DNA from 4 places in the Streptomyces sp. NPDC056061 genome. Region 3 is predicted to be linked to each of the others. Evidence: riboswitches for the same ligand, from Rfam matches in the RefSeq annotation. Region 3 holds a riboswitch; each other region holds the start of a gene.

Region 1 (5,234 bases), on a different contig from region 3:
GACCGGCGGCCGCGGGGCGGGAGCGTCACGGTGCCGGCGGGGCGTCCGGGGCCGGGCGGCGCGGCTGCTGTCCGTACCCCTTCAGCGCCTCTCCCACGTCGTGCAGTTGGGCCGGGGTGAGCAGGTTCGGGGAGAACCCGGGGACCGAGCTCGCGGCGAGCCGGAGCCGGCAGAGCCATTCCAGCTGCGCGGTCCGGTCGTATGCCTCGTCCAGGGTGGCGCCGCAGGTGACGGTGCCGTGGTTCTGGAGCAGGCAGCCGGTGCGGTCGCGCAGGGCGGCGAGCATGTTCTCGGCGAGTTCACCGGTTCCGTAGCGGGCGTAGGCCGCCACCCGGACGGGCCCCCCGAGCATGGCCGCGGCGCAGTGGATCGGCGGGACCTCGCGGACCAGGGTGGAGACGGCCGTCGCCTGCACCGCGTGGGTGTGCACGACGGCTGCCGCGTCGGTGTTCCGGTAGACCGCGAGGTGGAGCGGGAGTTCGCTGGTGGGGGCGAGGTCGCCGAGGACACGGTTTCCCTCCGGATCGACGCCGACCGCGTCGTGCGGACCGAGCCGGTCGTACGGCACCCCGCTGAGGGTGACCAGGATCATGTCGCCGACCCGGGCCGAGACGTTTCCCGACGTGCCCACGACGAGACCCTCGGCCGCCGTCCTGCGGGCGGCGACGACGCCCGCCCGGGCCCGCTCGATCGGGTCCGGTTTCTGATCGCTCATACGGCGATCCCGTCAGCGCGCGCGGCATGCGTGCACCGCCGTCGGGCCGTCGGCCGGAGGGCCGCCGGAGCCCCGCGGCGGGACGGCGGGAGGCCCCGGCCCGGCTCCGCGCCGGGACGCCCCGGACGCGCCCGCCACCGACACCGCAGCGCCCTGCCCAGTTCATCTCCCGTTCACCCAGGTTGCCTACGGTCCACGTGCCAATGACGTCGAACGATTGCCTGGGTAAATGGAACACATCACGCTGCTCCTCGCGATTGTGATCGTGACAGCTCTAGTGTTCGATTTCACGAACGGTTTCCACGACACCGCCAACGCGATGGCGACCACCATCTCGACCGGCGCGCTCAAACCGAAGACCGCGGTGGCCATGTCCGCCGCTCTCAATCTCGTCGGCGCGTTCCTGTCCGTGGAGGTCGCCAGAACGATCTCCGGCGGGATCGTCGACGAGGACGGGTTGCGGACGGAGGTCATCTTCGCGGCACTCGTCGGCGCCATCCTGTGGAATCTGCTGACCTGGCTGGTCGGGCTGCCGTCCAGTTCCTCGCACGCCCTGTTCGGCGGCCTCATCGGCGCGGCGGTGATGTCGGCGGGCTGGTCGTCGGTCAACGGCGGAACCGTCGTCACCAAGGTGCTCATCCCCGCGGTCGCCGCCCCGATCGTCGCCGGTGCCGCCGCGCTGCTGGCCACCAGGCTGACGTACCGGATCGGCGGGAAGATCCGCGACGAGGCCCAGGAGAAGGCCACCGCCAAGGGTTACCGCGCCGGTCAGATCGCCTCGGCCGGGCTTGTCTCCCTCGCCCACGGCACGAACGACGCGCAGAAGACCATGGGCATCATCACCCTGGCCCTGGTCACCGGCGGGGTGCTGCACCCGGGCGCCAACCCGCCGGTCTGGGTGATCGTGTCCGCCGGTACGGCCATCGCGCTCGGCACCTACCTGGGCGGCTGGCGGATCATCCGCACGATGGGCAGCGGCCTCACCGACCTCAAGCCGCCGCAGGGCTTCGCCGCCCAGACCAGCGCGGCCACCGTCATCCTGGCCTCCTCGCACCTCGGGTTCTCCCTCTCCACCACCCAGTCCTGCTCCGGCGCCGTCATGGGTGCGGGGCTCGGCCGCCGGGGCGGTGTGGTCCGCTGGTCCACCGCCACCCGGATGTTCGTCGCCTGGGGTCTGACCCTGCCGGCCGCGGGTCTGGTCGGCGCGGGTGCGGAGCTCCTGACCAAGCAGGGCACCTGGGGCGTCGTCGTCGTCGCGGCGCTGCTGGTCGCGGGTTCCGGCTCGATCTGGCTGCTGTCGCGCCGCAAGCCGGTCGGCCACGGCGACGTCGCACCGGCCGAGGGCCACGTCGAACCCGCCGGGGTCGTCACCACGGCCATCGCCGCCGTCAGCCCGCCGCCCACCATCGCGGCCCACACCGCGGCACAGGACCTCATGACCACCATTCCGGCCCCGGCCGCCGCCGTCCAGGACCCGGCGCGCCCGGCCGCCGTGTGACGACCCGAAGGAAATCAGCATGAAAATCGACTGGGCGGCTCTCGGCTCCGTCTTCGGTGTGTCCCTCGTCGTCACCGTCGCGCTGGTGGGCCTCTTCACCCTGGGCATCGTCGGTCTCGCCAAGCAGCCCGAACCGGCGGCGCAGGGCGGCTCCGGCGGCTCGCAGCTGCTGGCCCGCGCGGGCGCGTACCTCTGCTTCGCGCTGTGCGCGGCGGCGGTCGTCTACGGGATCTATCTGATCGTCGTCTGAGCCTCTTCCTCCGCACTCCCCCGTCGGGCCGGACACCCTCCGTGTGTCCGGCCCGACGCCGTGCGCCGCGGCCCGATGTGGGTCTCGGCACACTGCACCGGCGCAGGTCAACGGCGAGTTGACGGGCGTTCTCGGTGCGTGGTGGACTGCCGGAGCCAATTACGGCGACAGCAGAGGAAGCCGGTGCGAATCCGGCGCGGTCCCGCCACTGTCACCGGGGAGCGGCCCCCACACCGGGAACGTCACGGCACGCCACGCGCGAGCTGGAAGGCCGGGGGAACCGCGGATCCGGGAGCCAGGAGACTCTCGTCGCCGATCACGTCGAACCAGGGCGCGGACCCTGAGTGAGGACATGTCGCCATGCCTGGCAGCCGTGCGTCCCTTGCAGCGGCGCTCTCGCCGAGAGCCGCCCGAACGATGTCCCTCCGAGGCACGACGGCAGGCTGAGCCATGCGTGCCGACCGCATCTTCGCGTACGGCGCCACGGCCGGTCTGATCGGCGATCTGCTGCTCGGTGACCCCCGCCGGGGGCACCCGGTCGCCGCCTTCGGGCGGACCGCGGCGGGCGTCGAGCGCCGTCTGTGGCGCGACCACCGCGGGTGGGGCGCGCTGCACACCCTCGTCTGCGCCGGAGGCGCCGCGGGCGGTGCCGTGCTGCTCACCCGCGCCCTGCGGGGTCGCCCCGCCGCCTCCGTCGTGCTGACCGCGGCCGCCACCTGGTCCGTCGTCGGCGGCACGTCGCTGGGGCGGGAGGCGCGGGCCATCGGCGGCGCGCTGGCCGCCGGGGACGTGGAGCTCGCCCGCGAGCGGCTGCCGCATCTGTGCGGGCGCGACCCGCACTCCCTGGACGGGCCGCAGATCGCCCGCGCCGTGGTGGAGTCCGTGGCCGAGAACACCTCGGACGCCGTGGTCGGCGCCCTGGTGTGGGGGGCGCTGGCCGGGGTGCCCGGCCTCGTCGGATTCCGGGCCGTCAACACCCTGGACGCGATGGTCGGCCACAAGTCGCCCCGCCACCGGCGCTACGGCTGGGCCTCCGCCCGCCTCGACGACCTCATGGGCTGGCCCGGCGCCCGGTTGACGGCCCTGCTCACCGCGGCCGCCGGAGGGCGGCCCCGGGACGCGGTACGGGCCTGGCGGGCCGACGCGGCGAAGCACCCGAGCCCCAACGCGGGCCCGGTCGAGGCGTCGTTCGCGGGTGCGCTGGGCGTACGCCTGGGCGGGACGCTGGCGTACGGCGGCCGGGTCGAGCACCGGCCCGTGCTGGGCGGTGCGACCGGCCGGGCGGTGGGGACCGAGGACATCGAGCGGGCGGTGCGGCTGTCGCGCCGGGTGGGCGCGCTGGCGCTCGGCGTGTGCGTGGCGGCCCGGCTGGGCGCGGGCCTCGCCGCCCGCCGCATCGCCGCGGCGGGCGGCGCAGGGGCCCGGAACACCCGGGTACCAGGTGCGGGCGGACGGCGACGGATCGCGGGACGGAGACGGATATGAGCGGCGGACTGCTGATCGCCGGCACCACCTCGGACGCCGGCAAGAGCGTCGTCACGGCGGGTATCTGCCGCTGGCTCGTGCGCCGGGGCATGAAGGTGGCGCCCTTCAAGGCGCAGAACATGTCGCTGAACTCCTACGTCACCCGGGAGGGCGCCGAGATCGGCCGCGCCCAGGCGATGCAGGCGGCGGCCGCCCGGGTGGAGCCGACCGCGCTGATGAACCCGGTCCTGCTCAAGCCCGGCGGCGACCGCTCCAGCCAGGTGGTCCTGATGGGCAGACCGGTGGGCGAGATGAGTGCCCGCGGCTACCACGGCGGTCGCCAGGAAGCGCTGTTCGGCACCGTGGTGGACTGCCTGGAGCAGCTCCGGGGCACGTACGACGCGGTGATCTGCGAGGGCGCGGGGAGTCCGGCCGAGATCAATCTGCGGCGCACGGACATCGTGAACATGGGGGTCGCACGCGCGGCGGGCTTCCCGGTCGTGGTCGTCGGCGACATCGACCGCGGCGGCGTCTTCGCCTCGTTCTTCGGCACGACCGCGCTGCTCGCCGCCGAGGACCAGGCACTGATCGCGGGCTACCTGGTGAACAAGTTCCGGGGCGACGTGTCGTTGCTGGAGCCGGGCCTGGAGATGCTGCACGGGATCACCGGGCGCCGGACGTACGGGGTGCTGCCCTTCGCACACGGTCTCGGCATCGACGAGGAGGACGGCCTGCGAGTCTCGCTGCGCGGTGCCGTGCGCGAGTCGGTCGTCGCGCCGCCGCACGGCGAGGACGTGCTGCGGGTCGCGGTGTGCGCGGTGCCGTTGATGTCGAACTTCACCGACGTGGACGCGCTGGCCGCCGAACCGGGCGTCGTCGTCCGGTTCGTGGACCGTGCCGAGGAACTCGCCGACGCCGACCTGGTCGTGGTGCCGGGCACCCGGGGCACCGTGCGGGCGCTGGCCTGGCTGCGCGAGCGCGGTCTCGCCGACGCGCTGGCGCGGCGGGCCGCCGAGGGCCGGCCGGTCCTCGGGATCTGCGGCGGTTTCCAGCTCCTCGGCGAGCACATCGAGGACGAGGTGGAATCCCGGGCCGGGCGGGTCGACGGGCTGGGCCTGCTCCCGGTACACGTCCGCTTCGACCGTGCGAAGACCCTCGCCCGGCCCGTCGGCGAGGCGCTCGGCGCACCCGTCGAGGGGTACGAGATCCATCACGGCGTCGCCGACGTGCGCGGCGGGGAACCCTTCCTGGACGGTTGCCGGGTCGGCCCCGTATGGGGCACCCACTGGCACGGGTCGCTGGAGAGC
Region 2 (5,234 bases), on a different contig from region 3:
GACGGCTCAGGTACAGCCGCGCCTCGGGGGAGTTGATGTGCTTGTAGAGCGTCAGCACGAGGTTGTTGGCGACGATCGAGTCGCCCGTCGCGAAGAACGCGACGAGCCGGCCGATCATGTGCTGCTCGCCCGGCGACAGCTTCGCGAGGTCGGCCACGTCCGAGTGGAGGTCGACCTCCTCGACGGTCCAGGTGTTCTTGATCGCGTCCCGGTAGCGCTCGTAGAAGTCCGGGTAGCGCATGGGGCGCAGGGTCAGTTCGAAGCCCGGGTCGAGCAGGTTCTTCGTGGGGTTGGTGTCGGTCATTACTGGCAGGCCTCGCAGGACTCGGGGTTTTCGAGGGAGCAGGCGATCGCGTCCGCGTCGGGGGCCGGCGCCTGCTGGGCGGGAACGGCGGCGGTGGCGGCGGCCGTGCCGGAGGCCGCGCGGGCGATCCGGGTGGCGGGGCGGGACCGCAGGTAGTACGTCGTCTTCAGCCCCTTCTTCCAGGCGTACGCGTACATCGAGGAGAGCTTGCCGATGGTCGGCGTCTCCATGAAGAGGTTCAGCGACTGGCTCTGGTCGAGGAACGGCGTACGCGCCGCCGCCATGTCGATCAGGCCGCGCTGCGGGATCTCCCACGCCGTGCGGTACAGCGCCCGCACGTCCTCGGGGATCCAGGCGAAGCCCTGCACGGAGCCGCTCGCCTCGCGCAGCGCCTCGCGAGTCCGCGCGTCCCACACGCCGAGCCGCTTCAGCTCCTCCACCAGGTAGGCGTTGACCTGGAGGAACTCACCGCTGAGCGTCTCGCGCTTGAAGAGGTTGGAGACCTGCGGCTCGATGCACTCGTACACGCCCGCGATCGAGGCGATCGTCGCCGTCGGCGCGATGGCCAGCAGCAGCGAGTTGCGCATCCCGGTCCGCGCGACGCGGGCACGCAGCGCGTCCCAGCGCTCGGGCCAGTTCGGTTCGATGCCGTAGTGGTCGGGGTGCAGCACCCCGCGCGCGGCGCGCGTCTGCTCCCAGGCGGGCAGCGGGCCGGACCGCTCGGCGAGGTCGCAGGACGCCTCGTACGCGGCGAGCATGATCCGCTCGGAGATCTTCGTGGACAGCGCGCGGGCCTCGGGGGAGTCGAACGGCAGCCGCAGCTGGAAGAAGACGTCCTGGAGACCCATGGCGCCCAGGCCCACCGGGCGCCACTTGGCGTTGGAGCGCCCGGCCTGCTCGGTCGGGTAGAAGTTGATGTCGACGACCCGGTCCAGGAACGTCACCGCGGTGCGGACGGCGGCGTCCAGCCGCTCCCAGTCGATGCCGCCGTCGGCGACGAACGCGCCGAGGTTGACCGACCCCAGGTTGCAGACGGCCGTCTCGCCGTCGTCGGTGACTTCGAGGATCTCGGTGCACAGGTTCGACGAGTGGACGACACGGCCCGGCTCGGCGGTCTGGTTCGCGGTCCGGTTGGCGGCGTCCTTGAACGTCATCCAGCCCTGGCCGGTCTGCGCGAGGGTGCGCATCATCCGGCCGTACAGCTCGCGGGCCGGCATCGTCTTGCGGGCCAGGCCCTTCGCCTCGGCGGCCCGGTACGCCGTGTCGAACGCGTCGCCCCACAGGTCGACGAGTTCGGGCACGTCGGAGGGGGAGAACAGCGACCAGTCGCCGTCCGCGTCGACCCGGCGCATGAACTCGTCCGGGATCCAGTGCGCCAGGTTGAGGTTGTGCGTGCGCCGCTGGTCCTCGCCCGTGTTGTCGCGCAGCTCCAGGAACTCCTCGATGTCCGCGTGCCAGGTCTCCAGGTAGACCGCGGCGGCACCCTTGCGGCGGCCGCCCTGGTTGACGGCGGCGACGGACGCGTCGAGCGTCTTCAGGAACGGCACGATGCCGTTGGAGTGCCCGTTGGTGCCGCGGATCAGCGAACCGCGGGCCCGGATGCGGGAGTACGGCAGACCGATGCCGCCCGCGTGCTTCGAGAGCCGCGCCACCTGGTGGTAGCGGTCGTAGATCGAGTCGAGCTCGTCGAGCGGGGAGTCCAGCAGGTAGCAGGAGGACATCTGCGGGTGCCGGGTGCCGGAGTTGAACAGCGTCGGCGACGACGGCAGGTAGTCGAGCCGGCTCATCAGCCCGTACAGCGCCGCGACCTCGTCCACGGCCTGAGGCGATTCGTCCTCGGCGAGACCGGACGCCACCCGCAGCATGAAGTGCTGCGGGGTCTCGATGACCTGGCGGGTGTGCGGGTGGCGCAGCAGGTAGCGGCTGTGCAGGGTCCGCAGGCCGAAGTAGCCGAAGCGGTCGTCGGCGCCGTCGAGGAGGGCGCGCTCGACCAGGGCGTCCAGGGCCGCCGCGTGGGCCGCGACGAACGCGGCGGTGCGGTCGGCGATCAGGCCCTCGCGGTGGCCGACGGCGACGGAGGCGGAGAAGGAGACCGCGCCCTGGCCCGCCGCCTCGTCCGCGATGGTGCGGGTGAGCAGCCGGGCGGCGAGCCGGGAGTAGGCGGGGTCCTCGGAGATGAGTCCCGCGGCGGCCTCGGTGGCCAGCGACCGCAGCTCGGCCTCGTCGGCCCGTGCGCTGCGGCCCCGCAGCGCGGCGGCGGCCACCCGTCCGGGATCGGCGTCGGGAAGGTCGACGGTGAGGTCGGTCAGGGTCCGCAGCAGTGCGGTGCCCGGCCCGTCGTGTGCGGTTCCCTCGGACTCGGCCGCTACGGACGCGGCGACTGAGGCCGGATCGGCTGGCGCGATGGTCACGTGGTGCTCTCCCTCGCTCGGCTCGGGGCCGGCGGGGGAACGGGGCAGCCGGGCAGCACGGAGCCCTGGGCGGGCGGCACTGCGTACGGCGTCCACCGGCCCATCCGCGAGGCCCGGACGTCTGGCACCCGGATCGGTCGAGCCGGGTGCGCTGTCGGCAGGTCGTCGGACTTGGTCGGGTGTGCGCAAAAGCGCACTGAACACACCGTTGCGGGACAGTTCCGGATTCGCACCGGATTCCCCTGCGACGACAGCGAGGATGAGCATACATGTGGGGGCCGCTCGATGAGGCAGCCCCCAGATGTTGTGTCGGCCTCCGTGTGTCGGGCCCGCAGGAGGCGCCCTGCGGGCCTCTCCCCGGACGCCGGACGGCCCGCCACCCGCCCCCTTCCGGCAGGGGCGGGCCGTCCGGGGCCCGGGAGGGCGGTCAGCGGATGGCCGGCGCTCCTGCGGTGACCGGGGGCAGTTCCACCTGGACGCCAGGGTCGCCCGCGTCGGCCGTGTAGTCGGCCGGGGACGTCTCGTCGGTGCCGGCGGGCGCCTTCGCCGCGTTCAGGACGAACGTCAGCACCACCGTCACGACCACGTTCAGCACGAACGCGGTGAGGCCGATGTAACCGATCTCACCGATGCCCGGGATCTGAGCGGACGAACCGCCGAAGTGCTTCTGCGTGGACGACTGCACCCCGTACGCGGCCACCGTGCCGTACACCATGCCGACCGCCCAGCCCGCGAGCAGCGCCCAGCGGTGGAACCAACGGGTGAACAGACCGCCGACCAGGGCCGGCATCGTCTGGAGGATCCAGATCCCGCCGAGCAGCTGGAAGTTGATCGCGACCGTCTTGTCCATGGTGAGGACGAAGGCCAGCGCCCCGACCTTCACCAGCAGCGACACCAGCTTGGAGACCTTGGTCTCCTGCTCGGGGGTCGCGTCGGGCCTGAGGAAGTCCTTGTAGATGTTGCGGGTGAAGAGGTTCGCCGCGGCGATCGACATGATCGCCGCGGGCACCAGCGCGCCGATGCCGATGGCGGCGAAGGCCACCCCCGCGAACCAGTCGGGGAACATGTTCTCGAACAGCTGCGGAATGGCCAGCTGTCCGTTCTCCACATCGATCCCGGCGGCGATCGCCATGAAGCCGAGCAGTGCCAGCAGACCCAGCATCAGCGAGTACAGCGGCAGGATCGTGGTGTTGCGCCGGATCACGTTCCGACTGCGGCTGGAGAGCGTCGCCGTGATCGAGTGCGGGTACATGAAGAGCGCCAGCGCCGAGCCCAACGCCAGGGTGGCGTAGCCCCATTGGCCCGCCTCGCCGGGCGCCAGGGAACCGGTGGGCTTCCCTCCGGGCGGACCGGCGAACTTCTCCTGCGCGGCGGCGAAGATGTCGTGGAAACCGCCGAGTTTGATCGGGATGTAGATGATCGCCACCGCGATGACCAGGTAGATCAGGCCGTCCTTGACGAAGGCGATCAGTGCGGGTGCCCGCAGGCCGGAGGAGTAGGTGTAGGCGGCGAGCACCGCGAACGCGATCAGCAGCGGCAGGTCCTTGACGAACCAGTGGGTGTTCTCGCCGCCGCCGACGCCCATCACGTCCAGCACCGCCTGGATGCCGACGAGTTGCAGCGCGATGTACGGCATCGTGGCGAGGATGCCGGTGACGGCGACCGCCAGCGACAGGCCCTTCGAACCGAACCGCCCGCGCACGAAGTCCGAGGTGGTCACGTACCCGTGCTTGTGCGAGACCGACCACAGCCGGGGCAGGAAGGTGAAGATCAGCGGGTACACCAGGATGGTGTACGGCACGGCGAAGAAGCCCGCCGCGCCCGCCGCGTAGATCGCCGCGGGTACGGCGACGAAGGTGTACGCCGTGTAGAGGTCGCCGCCGAGCAGGAACCAGGTGACCCAGGTTCCGAACGACCTTCCGCCCAGGCCCCATTCGTCGAGGCTCGCCTCGTTCTCGGCCTTGCGCCAGCGTGCCGCCAGGAAGCCCATGACCGTGACGGCCAGGAAGAAGAAGACGAAGACGCCGAGCGCGACGCCGTTCACGCCGTCCTTCATGCCGATGCACCCCCCTTGCGGGAGCGCTGGTCACGCTGCCACAGCTTGTACGCGGTCGCGGTGAGCGCGGTGGAGATCAGGACCCAGAGCATCTGGTACCAGTAGAAGAACGGGATACCGATGAAGGTGGGGTCCACCTTCGCGTACGAACTCACCCAGAGCATCGCGACGAACGGCGCGACGAGGCACAGGGCGATGACCACCCTCACGGGTGTGATGGCGGGTGGCTTTCCTTCCGGGCTTGCAGACATGCGGCGACTCCGTCCCCTCGCTGATCACCTGCTGTGGTGCGCAGGAAATCTAGGGGAGGTTTCCGGTCAGCGTCACCCCCCGGCCGCATCGCGGTCCGGAAACAGTTCCGTGAACGGGTGCACACATGCGAAATCCGGTCGGGCGTACGGGAGTTCATCCGTCCCCGGCATGCGGTCCGCCCCCGTGGGGAACGGCGTTCCACGGGGGCGGA
Region 3 (5,234 bases):
TCCTCACGGACCTGCTCGGCAGGCTCGGCAGGACCGGCCCGGGTTCGCGGGCATGAGTCTGGCCCCGCGCGCCGTGCTGGTGCACCGCACCACGGAGTACGAGGAACTGCTGGCCCGGCACGGCACCCACGGTCAGGCGGCGTTCTTCCTCTCCAGCCGCGGCCGGTCCATCGAGCAGGTGGTGGAACGGCACCGGCACGCCCGGCAGGCGCTCGCCGACGTGGCGGCGGCCGTGCCGCTGCAGTGGCGTCAGTCCCGGGTGGAGCGCGCCGATCTCGACCGCTTCCTGTTCGGGCCCGAGGACGTGGTGGTGGTCGTCGGGCAGGACGGTCTGGTCGCCAACGCCGCCAAGTACCTGTCCGGTCAGCCCGTCGTGGGCATCGACACCGACCCCGGACGCAATCCGGGGGTGCTGGTCCGCCACCGGCCGTCCGCCGCGGCGGCACTGCTGCGCTCCGCCGCAGGGCCGGGCGGCACGACGGACGAGCTCACCATGGTCGAGGCGGTCGCCGACGACACCCAGCGCCTCCTCGCCCTCAACGAGATCTACCTGGGCCCGCCCGGCCACCAGACCGCCCGCTACCGGCTCGGCCTCGACGCACCCGACACACCCACCGAGGCGCAGGCATCCTCGGGCGTCCTGGTCGGCACCGGCACCGGCGCCACGGGCTGGCTCCGCTCGCTGTGGCAGGAGCGCCGCAGCGACCTGCGGCTGCCGGGGCCCACCGATGCGCGGCTGCTCTGGTTCGTCCGGGAGGCATGGCCGTCACCGGCGACCGGCACCTCGCTGGTCTCCGGTGAGCTGGGGCACGGACAGGGGCTGAGGCTCACTGCCGAGTCCGACCGCGTGGTGGCCTTCGGCGACGGGATGGAGGCGGACGCGCTGGAACTGACCTGGGGTCAGAGCGTGCGGCTGGGCATCGCGGACATCTCGCTGCGGCTGACCGTCTGAGGCGCCGGGCCGGTGGACCGCACGCACCGGCGCGCCGACGCACGCGGCTCCCCGCCGGTGCGTCCCGGCCGACCGGCCGGCGCGCGCCGCCGCGGGGTACGTAGGCTTGGCCGCGGGTCCGGCCCGCGGACGCCGTGGGGCCGTGACCCGTGACACCCCGCGCCCGACCGCAAGGAGCACCATGCACGCCGCCCCCGTCGATCCCCTCCCCCGCAACGCCCGCCCGCCGGTGGCGCAGGCGGCGCTCGGGGTGGGTGTCATCGTGCAGGACGACCGAGGACGGGTACTGCTGGGCAGGCACCGCATCGGAACCTGGGAACTTCCCGGCGGCAAGGTCGATCCGACGCACGAATCCGTCGCCGCGGCGGCCGTCCGCGAACTCCGCGAGGAGACGGGCCTGGAGGTGGACGAGGCCGACGTGACCGTCTTCGCCATGCTCCACGACGTCGTCGCGGGGATCAACCGGGTGTCGATGGCGGCCCTGGTGACGGTGGAATCGACGCAACCACGGGTGACCGAGCCCCACCTCATCAGCACCTGGCAGTGGACCGAGCCCGACGCGCTGCCGAAGGAACTCTTCGACCCCTCCGCGCAGGTTCTCGCGGCCTGGCGCCCCGATCTCCCGATCGAGCACCCGCCGGCCCACCGGCTGGACATCGCGACCGGTACGGCCGGGGCGTAGGGTCCGCCCGGGGCCCCTCGGGCAGGCCGTGCCACTCCCCTCGGCCGGACGGCCGGTGCGTGAGGCGGTCGTCCGGAACCCCGAAGTCCCCTGCGGCGGCATGGTGTCGACCGGTACCCCGGTATCATCGCCCGTTCGCGCGAACCTGCCGCCGGGGCCGGTTCCCCGGGACGCCGAGGGGCCTCGCGGGCCGCCGCGCGAGACCGGCGCCCGGGGCGTCGGAGCACACGAGGAGCCGCCTTGCGGACTGAGCCGGGACTCGGACGGGCGACCGCCGAGGCCATGCGGGACATCCCCGCCGGAACGATCGTCCTGCGCGACGAGGGCACGCGAACGGAGTGGGACGTCCAGGTCGGGGCCTTCCGGCTGGCGCCGTGTCCCGTGACCCGCGAGCTCTACCTCGCCGTTCGGGACGAGGAGCCCACCGCGGGCCCGGCCGGGGCGCGCACCCCGGTGACGGAGGTCTCCTGGCTGGACGCCGTCCGCTTCTGCAACCGGCTCTCGCTGATGACGGGTCTGGCTCTTTGCTACACGATCGGCGAGGACCCCGACGGTCTCGACGTGGTGTGCGACTGGGAGGCGGACGGGTACCGGCTGCCGTCCGAGGCCGAGTGGGAGTACGCGTGCCGGGCCGGGACGTCCGGCGTGCGTCACGGGGAACTCGACGAGATCGCCTGGTACCGGGGCAACTCCGGTGACGCGGTCCACGATGTCGCCGGCCGGATGCCGAACGCGTGGGGACTCCACGACATGATCGGCAATGTCTGGGAATGGTGCTGGGACCTCTACGACCCGCGGGTCTACGGCGCCTACCGCGTGTTCCGGGGCGGGGGCGCGTACGACCACCCGCGCGCGTGCCGTGCCTCGTGCCGCCGCAGGAGCCACCCCACGTTCCGCATCGACGACCTGGGGTTCCGGCTCGCCCGTTCGCGGTGAACCGGCGACGCGCGACGCGTCCGTGACACGTCCGGCCGGCCGGGCCCGTCGAGCCCCGCGGACCGGTCGGGCCGCACCCGGGTCCGCCGCACCGTCCGTGTCCCAGCTCACCATCCGGATCGTGGACGACGGGCCCCGCCGGACCGCGCCACCCTCTAGGCTGGCCGCGCAGCTGGTTCGCCCCGTCAGCCAGGCGGGAAGCGTCGCAAGAGGGAACCCGGTGGGAATCCGGGACTGCCCCGCAGCGGTGAGCGGGAACGACCGCCGTCATACGCACTGGGTCCGACGAACAGGGCCTGGGAAGCGACGGCCATTAGGTGCCTCGTACGACACGAGGCGTGCCCGCGAGTCCGAAGACCTGCCAACTGCCCGCACACGATCGACTCGTGCGCGGACATCCCGGTGACCTCGTGGGCGGGTCGGCGTACATATCGGACGAACGACCGCACGCCGTGGCGCGCGGGGTCGTCGCCGTCCGGTCCGTCACCCCTTCGCGTCCTCGTCCCGTCTCCGGGATCTCAGGGATTCATCTCGCGAAGGAGATCTCCGTGACCACCGAGACCGCAGCCGCGGCAGCACGGGCCACCGTGTACGGCTACCCCCGCCAGGGCCCGGACCGGGAACTGAAGAAGGCGATCGAGGGCTACTGGAAGGGCCGCGTCACCGCCGACGCCCTCCGGTCCACCGCCGCCGAACTGCGCGCCGCCAACTGGCGGCAGCTCGCCGGGGCGGGCATCCGGGAAGTGCCGACCGGCGACTTCTCCTGCTACGACCACGTCCTCGACACCACCGTCATGGTCGGCGCGATCCCCGCACGCCACCGGGACGCCGTCGAGACGGACACCCTGGACGGCTACTTCGCCATGGCACGCGGCACCCAGGACGTCGCGCCCCTGGAGATGACCAAGTGGTTTGACACGAACTACCACTACCTCGTCCCCGAACTGGGCCCGGACACCGTGTTCACCGCCGACTCCACCAAGCAGGTCGCCGAGCTGCGGGAAGCCCTCGCCCTGGGGCTGACCGCACGTCCGGTGCTGGTCGGCCCGGTCACCTACCTCCTCCTCGCCAAACCCGCCCCGGGTGTGCCCGCGGACTTCGAGCCGATCACCCTCCTCGACCGTCTGCTGCCGGTGTACGCCGAAGTCCTCGCCGATCTGCGAGCGGCGGGCGCGGAATGGGTCCAGCTGGACGAGCCGGCCCTCGTCCAGGACCGCACCCCGGCGGAACTGGACGCCGCCGCGCGCGCCTACCACGCCCTCGGCACGCTCACCGACCGGCCCAAGCTGCTGGTCGCCTCGTACTTCGACCGGCTCGGCGACGCCCTGCCCGTCCTGGCCGAGGCCCCGGTGGAAGGGCTCGCCCTGGACTTCACGGACACGGCGGCGGCGAACCTGGACGCCCTCGCCGCCGTCGGCGGGCTGCCCGGCAAACGCCTGGTGGCGGGGGTGGTCAACGGCCGCAACATCTGGGTCGACGACCTGGAGAAGTCCCTTGCCGTCCTGGGCACCCTGCTCGGACTGGCCGACCGGGTCGATGTGGCCGCCTCCTGCTCCCTGATCCACGTACCGCTGGACGCGGCTGCCGAACGGGACATCGAACCGCAGCTCCTGCGCTGGCTCGCCTTCGCCCGTCAGAAGACCGCCGAGGTCACCACCCTCGCCAGGGGGCTCGCCCGGGGCACCGGCGCGATCGCCGCGGAACTCGCCGCCAACCGGGCCGATCTGGCGTCCCGTGCGAGTTCACCGATCACGCACGACCCTGCCGTACGGGCCCGCGCCGCCGCGGTCACGGGGGCCGACGCCCGCCGCTGCCAGCCGTATTCCGAACGGGCCGCGGCCCAGCGGGCCCACCTCGGCCTGCCCCTGCTGCCGACGACCACCATCGGCTCCTTCCCGCAGACCGGCGAACTGCGCACCGCACGCGCCGACCTGCGCACCGGCCGCATCGACACCGCAGGCTACGAGGAACGCGTCAGGGCGGAGATCCAGGAGGTCGTCTCCTTCCAGGAGAAGACCGGACTCGACGTCCTGGTGCACGGCGAGGCCGAACGCAACGACATGGTGCAGTACTTCGCCGAGCAGCTCAGCGGCTACCTCGCCACGCAGCACGGCTGGGTCCAGTCCTACGGCACCCGCTACGTCCGCCCGCCGATCCTCGCCGGTGACATCTCCCGTCCCGCGCCCATGACCGTCCGCTGGACGGCCTACGCGCAGTCCCTGACCGGCCGGCCCGTCAAGGGCATGCTCACCGGACCGGTCACCATGCTCGCCTGGTCCTTCGTCCGCGACGACCAGCCGCTCGGCGACACCGCCCGGCAGGTCGCCCTCGCCCTGCGCGACGAGGTGAAGGACCTGGAGACCGCCGGGACCTCGGTGATCCAGGTCGACGAGCCCGCCCTGCGCGAGACCCTCCCGCTGCGGGCGTCCGACCGGGCGGAGTACCTGGCGTGGGCCACCGAGGCATTCCGGCTCAGCACCGGCGGAGTGCGCCCGGCCACCCAGATCCACACCCACATGTGCTACGCCGAGTTCGGCGACATCGTCCAGGCCATCGACGACCTCGACGCCGACGTCATCAGCCTGGAGGCAGCCCGCTCCCACATGCAGGTCGCCCGTGAACTGGCCGCCCACGGCTACCCGCGCGAGGCGGGACCGGGCGTCT
Region 4 (5,234 bases), on a different contig from region 3:
CACCCCGAGCAGCCCGCCGAGCGTGAGCACGTTCGTGGTGCGGCGGACGGCCGCCGGGACCTGGGCGGTGCGCCCGTAGCCGCGCGCGTCCATCGAGGCCGCCACCGCGACCGACCGCTCCAGCGCGCCCTCCAGGACCGGCAGCCCGATCTGGAGGACCGCCCCGATCCCGCCCGTCGGGCGGCCCCGCAGGCGTCGCGCGGTGCGCAGCCGCCCCACGTCGGCGACCATGTTCGGTGCGAAGGTCATCGCGACGACGACGGCGACCCCCGCCTCGTACAGCGCGCCCGGCAGCGACTTCAGCAGCCGGGCCGGGTTGGCGAGCGAGTTGGCGGCACCGAGGCAGATCAGCAGGGCGGCCAGTTTCGCCCCGTCGTACAGGGCGAAGAGGAGCTGCTCCGCGGTGACCCGGCCGCCGATGCGCACGCCCTTCGCCCAGTCGGGCAGCGGCACCTCGGGGAGGGTGAACACGGTGTGGGTGCCGGGGATCGGCGAGCCGAGGAAGACGGAGAAGACCAGCCGCACGCCGATGACGAACAGCCCGATCCTGATGAACGCAGCGTAGGAGCGGGCCCACGGCGCGTCCGTCCGACGGGCCGCGACCACATAGCCCGCCACCCCCACCAGCAGCCCCAGCAGCAGCGGGTTGGTGGTCCGGGACGCGGCGGTGGCCAGGCCCAGTGCCCACAGCCACCACGCCCCGGCGGGCACGGCGTTGCTCCGGGTCGCCTCGGGGGCGCGCAGCGGGTGGTACGGCCGGACGGTGCGGGTGGTGCCGGACGCCGGGCCGCTGGTCGGTGCGGTCATCCTCGGCGGCGACGGGCCTGCGCGGCGGCGGCGATGCCGAGGACGACGACGGCGCCGATCCCGACGTACACCCCCGCGGACGGGCCGCCACCCGAACCGTCCGAGCCGTCGTCGTCGGCAGCGGTCGCGGCCGGTGCCGTGGCGGTCGCGGAGCCGACGGGCGCCGGGTGCCCGCCGTCGCCCGACACCTGCTCGCCGCAGCCGGTGGCCGGGTAGCCGGAGATGGCGCAGAGCAGCGCGTCGCTGTTGTAGCGCAGCGGCTTGGCCACCGAGGCGAGCGCCTCGGCGGTGCTGGCGTCCGGGGCGATCCGCGCACAGGCGGTGCGCTGTGCGGGCGGCGTCCGCCCGTCCGGGGCGTCCGAGGCCGTGCCCGGGTCGATGACGAGCGCGATCCGCTTGGATCCCTTCTCGGCCGGGGTGTCCGCGCAGATCTTCGCGAAGTCGGGAGCGGTGCGCGGTCGTGCGGAGTCCTGGGAGTCCTCGCTCACCGAGAACCGGAATCCCTGCACCGAGCCGTCGTCCGGCCGGACCAGGGCCGGGCCCTGGGTGGCGTACGTCCAGCCGGTGCCGGAGCCCTCCCAGAACGACCAGTACCGGTAGCCGGCCGCCCGGGCCGGTCCCGCGCACAGCACCGCCAGGACGGCTCCCAGGACCACGACTACCGCGCCGGACCTTGCCGACCGCCTCACAGCTGCTGGTTCTTCCGGCGGCCGCTGATCAGGAACCCGACACCGGCGCCGACGACGAGGCCGATCCCGACGAACCACCACACGCCGCCGATCACGTCGTCGCCGCTGTGGACCTGGTCCTTCTGCGTGGCTTCGTACCCGGTGTCGGTGGACGGGTCGGGCGTCGTGATCGCCGCGGGCTTCGGCCCTGCCGCGTTCAGTCGGTCGACGAGGTTCACGCCGCCGAAGTCCCGGGCGTCGCTGCCGGTCGCGTGCGCGGCAAGGATCAGCTGCGCGTAGGCGGCGGGGCCGTTCTGCTCCGCCCAGGGACCGGAGTTCTTCTTCAGCCAGGCAACGGCCCCGGCGGCCTTGTCCTGGTGGCCGGAGGCGGACAGCGCCACGACGGCGTCGGCGGTGTTGCCGAAGTCGGGCTGCGGGGCGGTGTCCTCGGCGCCGGGCATCGGCGCGAGGTCGAGGTGGCCGTCGGCCGCGAGGGCCCCGGCGAGGAAGTGGGCACCGTTCTGGGCGGCCTGCTCGGGGTTGAGGTCCGTGCCGGGGTGGCAGCTGGTCCCCTTGGCCGCGGCATTGTTGCCGGTGGCCAGGGCCTTGCCCATGGTGCCGAGCACGGCCGCGGCGGTGGCGTCCGCGTTGGCGGCGAGCTTCCCCGCCTTGTCGGCCTGATAGGCGAAGGCGCCGCCGTCCTTGCCGCCGCACGGGATCGACAGCGCGAGCAGCGGGTCGTACGGGGTCTTGCCGCCCGGGGTGGTGATGTCCGCGAGCTGCTGGCCCTGCCGGGCGAGGGCGCCGATCACCAGCGAGGTGGAATTGGCGTCGCTGGGCTGTCCGGCGGCGTAGCCCCAGCCGCCGTCCTCGTTCTGCACCGACTTCAGCCAGCGGACCGAGTCGTTCACGGTCTCCCGGTGCCCGTCCACCTCGACGAGCGCCTGCACGGCGACCGCGGTGGCGTTGGTGTCCAGCATCGTCTTCGCGTCGCACGGCCGGGAGACGTCGGCCCGGTACGCGGCGAAGGCGCCGTTGTCGCACTGCTGGCCGATCAGCCAGTCGACCGCCTTCGCGGAGGGCGTCACTCCCTCGACCCGCTGGGCGAGGAAGGCGAGCGACTGTCGCCAGACGCCGTCGTAGGTGGGGTCCTTCGTGCCGTACAGCCCGGCGGGCAGTGGGGCGGACCGGGTGGGCGGCGGGGTCGGCGCCGCGATCGCGATTGGGGTGGCCGCGCTGAGCAGGACGGCGGTGGCGGCGAGCGTTGCCGCGCTGCGGCGTACGGTCATGGCGGGCGGGGCCTCTCCTGCACGGGGAACCGGGGACGGGCACGCTCACGCACCAGGCTCCGGCTCCGTATACCTCGACGGTGCCGACCACCGGGGTTCCGGTGGTACGAGCCGGTCACGACCGCGGACAGGGCATTCCGACTCACCGTCCGCAGGACGGCTCACGGCTGCGTGGTCAGTGCCGGATTCGCACCGGCTTCCCCCTGTACGGGCATGATGACGACCGTCCCACTCTACCGGGCGGTCCGGAAGCACCCCCGGGGCCCGCCCCACGGCTGCGGTCGACGAGGTACGTCGCCGATGTCACACCGCGAGGTACGTCACGGGATCGCTCCCCGCCACCGCCTCCGCGCGCCCCAGCTTCACCAGCCGCCGCAGATGGGCCTCCGCCTCCGAGACGGCGATGTTGCGCGAACCGGGCGGGATCTGCTCCCAGGGCCGGTTCCACTCCATCCGCTCGGCCAGTTCCCACGGGGTCAGCGGCACGGTCAGCAGCCCGAGCAGCCCGGTCAGCCGCTCCTCGTGGTGGACGAGGAGTTCCCGCACCCGCCCCGCCGCGTCCGGGAACGCGTACTGATGGGCGGGCAGCACCTCCGCGACCCCGAGCCGCCCGATCCGCTCCAGCGAGTCGAGGTAGTCCCCGAGGGGGTCGGTGACGGTGGCGTCGTCCGGGTCCTCGTACAGCCCGATGTGCGGGCTGATGCCCGGCAGCAGATGGTCCCCGGAGAACAGCCGCCCCCGCCCCGGCAGCTCGGCCGGATGCCGCTCCTCCAGGTGGAGGCAGACGTGGCCGGGGGTGTGCCCCGGCGTCCAGACCGCACGCAGCCGCCGCCCCGCCAGGTCCAGCAGTGCGCCGGGCACGATCTCCCGGTCCGGGAGCGCGGCCCGCGCCCCGGGCAGCGTGCTCATGCGTCCCCGTTCCGCCGCCGCGGCCCGCAACGGCGCGAGATGCGCCTCGGGCGCCCCGACCGCGGTGAGCTTGCCCACCAGATATGTCAACCAGGTGCCGGGCTCCGACTCGCGGGTGCGGCGCACGATCTCGGTATCCGCCGCGTGCATGGCGATCCAGGCCCCGGACGCCTCGCGGACCTGCCCGGACAGTCCGTGGTGGTCGGGGTGGTGGTGGGTGATGACCACGCCGTGGATGTCGGCGACGTCCGTGCCGACGGCGGCCAGCCCGGCGGTGAGCGTGTCCCACGCCTCCGGATCGTCCCAGCCGGTGTCGATCAGGACCGGCCCGCGATCCGTGTCCAGGACGTGCACCAGGGTGTGGCCGAGCGGGTTGTCCGGGATGGGCACCTTGATGCTGTGCACGCCCCCGCCGTGGTCGGTCACCTGCGTCATGGGCTCCCCATCTCCCCGCGGCCCGGCCGGTTCGCCGGACGTTCGGACGTGACGGCCGTTGCGACGGCCGTGCGGTGCGCACTCGTCGACCACTGTAACGAGAACTTGTTTCAGTAGTAGCCCCGGTCGACCACCTTCGGCGTCCGGGTGGAAGGCGGGCTGGTGCGCCCGGATGAGGGGGCGGGGCGGGGCGGGGCCGGTGGTTCCGGCTTCCGTGCGGCTCGTTGTTGCGACAACTGGCAATAACTAGGCAGTGGTTAAGCGAAAAAGGGTTGTTGTGATCCGCTACCTTGAGCCCGTGGCTGACAACACGCGACAACAACTGATCGCTGGGCGCTACCTGTTGCTCGAACGCCTCGGCAGCGGAGGCATGGGAACCGTGTGGCGCGCCACCGACCGCCTGCTGGGGCGAATCGTCGCGGTCAAGGAAGTGCATCTGCAGACGGGCGGCGAGGAACTCGCCCAGCGCGCCCGTCGCGCGCATCGCGAGGCCCGCGCCATCGCCGGGATCTCCCACCCCAACGTGGTGGACGTCTACGACCTCGTGAGCCACGAGGACCGGCTGTGGCTGGTGATGGAACTCGTGAAGGGCCGCTCGCTGGCCGAACACGTCGCCGCCCTCGGCCCGATGCCCCCGTCCCGGATCGCCGGGATCGGCCTTGAACTGCTCGCCGCGCTCGACGCGGTGCACGCCATCGGCGCGCTGCACCGGGACATGAAGCCGGCCAACGTCCTGATGCGCGAGGACGGCAGTGTCGTGCTCTGCGACTTCGGCATCGTGGCACTCGCCGACACCACATCACTCACCACACCCGGCGCGGTGATCGGCACCCTGGACTTCATCGCCCCGGAACGCCTGAGCGGCCGTCCGGCGGGACCGCCCAGCGACCTGTTCTCACTGGGCGCCACCCTGTGCGCGCTGCTGTCCGGTCATTCCCCCTTCGCCCGCCCGGAGCCCGTCGCGGTCCTGTACGCCGTGATGAGCGAACAGCCGGAGATCCCGGCAGGTGCCGGGCCGTTGACCCCGGTGCTCGAAGCCCTGCTGCGCAAGAACCCGGCCGAGCGGCCGACCGCCGCCCAGGCGGCCGCCCTGCTGCGCCCACTGGCCGCCGCGCCGGGCCTCGCG

The links. Region 3 has a riboswitch for cobalamin ahead of metE (5-methyltetrahydropteroyltriglutamate--homocysteine S-methyltransferase). Riboswitches for the same ligand answer to the same signal wherever they lie in the genome.
Region 1: it holds a riboswitch for cobalamin, as region 3 does, so the genes downstream of both, ACFC79_RS31515 (cobalamin biosynthesis protein) here and metE (5-methyltetrahydropteroyltriglutamate--homocysteine S-methyltransferase) in region 3, are expected to answer to the same signal.
Region 2: it holds a riboswitch for cobalamin, as region 3 does, so the genes downstream of both, ACFC79_RS02200 (ribonucleoside-diphosphate reductase subunit alpha) here and metE (5-methyltetrahydropteroyltriglutamate--homocysteine S-methyltransferase) in region 3, are expected to answer to the same signal.
Region 4: it holds a riboswitch for cobalamin, as region 3 does, so the genes downstream of both, ACFC79_RS04360 (prenyltransferase/squalene oxidase repeat-containing protein) here and metE (5-methyltetrahydropteroyltriglutamate--homocysteine S-methyltransferase) in region 3, are expected to answer to the same signal.

What each region holds. Positions count from the first base shown of each region.
Region 1 is NZ_JBHJWQ010000030.1:55,984-61,217, forward strand. It holds gene ACFC79_RS31500 (class II aldolase/adducin family protein) at 26-715, opposite strand; gene ACFC79_RS31505 (anion permease) at 945-2,213, shown strand; gene ACFC79_RS31510 (hypothetical protein) at 2,233-2,463, shown strand; cobalamin riboswitch at 2,636-2,769, shown strand; gene ACFC79_RS31515 (cobalamin biosynthesis protein) at 2,914-3,948, shown strand; gene ACFC79_RS31520 (cobyric acid synthase) at 3,945-5,234, shown strand, end outside.
Region 2 is NZ_JBHJWQ010000001.1:490,590-495,823, forward strand. It holds gene ACFC79_RS02195 (ribonucleotide-diphosphate reductase subunit beta) at 1-304, opposite strand, end outside; gene ACFC79_RS02200 (ribonucleoside-diphosphate reductase subunit alpha) at 304-2,715, opposite strand; cobalamin riboswitch at 2,854-2,982, opposite strand; gene mctP (monocarboxylate uptake permease MctP) at 3,143-4,771, opposite strand; gene ACFC79_RS02210 (DUF3311 domain-containing protein) at 4,768-5,022, opposite strand.
Region 3 is NZ_JBHJWQ010000017.1:69,819-75,052, forward strand. It holds gene ACFC79_RS23320 (SPFH domain-containing protein) at 1-56, shown strand, start outside; gene ACFC79_RS23325 (hypothetical protein) at 53-952, shown strand; gene ACFC79_RS23330 (NUDIX hydrolase) at 1,134-1,634, shown strand; gene ACFC79_RS23335 (formylglycine-generating enzyme family protein) at 1,917-2,570, shown strand; cobalamin riboswitch at 2,727-2,951, shown strand; gene metE (5-methyltetrahydropteroyltriglutamate--homocysteine S-methyltransferase) at 3,119-5,234, shown strand, end outside.
Region 4 is NZ_JBHJWQ010000002.1:55,084-60,317, reverse strand. It holds gene ACFC79_RS04370 (energy-coupling factor transporter transmembrane component T) at 1-807, opposite strand, end outside; gene ACFC79_RS04365 (SCO2322 family protein) at 804-1,496, opposite strand; gene ACFC79_RS04360 (prenyltransferase/squalene oxidase repeat-containing protein) at 1,493-2,764, opposite strand; cobalamin riboswitch at 2,873-3,011, opposite strand; gene ACFC79_RS04355 (MBL fold metallo-hydrolase) at 3,068-4,108, opposite strand; gene ACFC79_RS04350 (protein kinase) at 4,407-5,234, shown strand, end outside.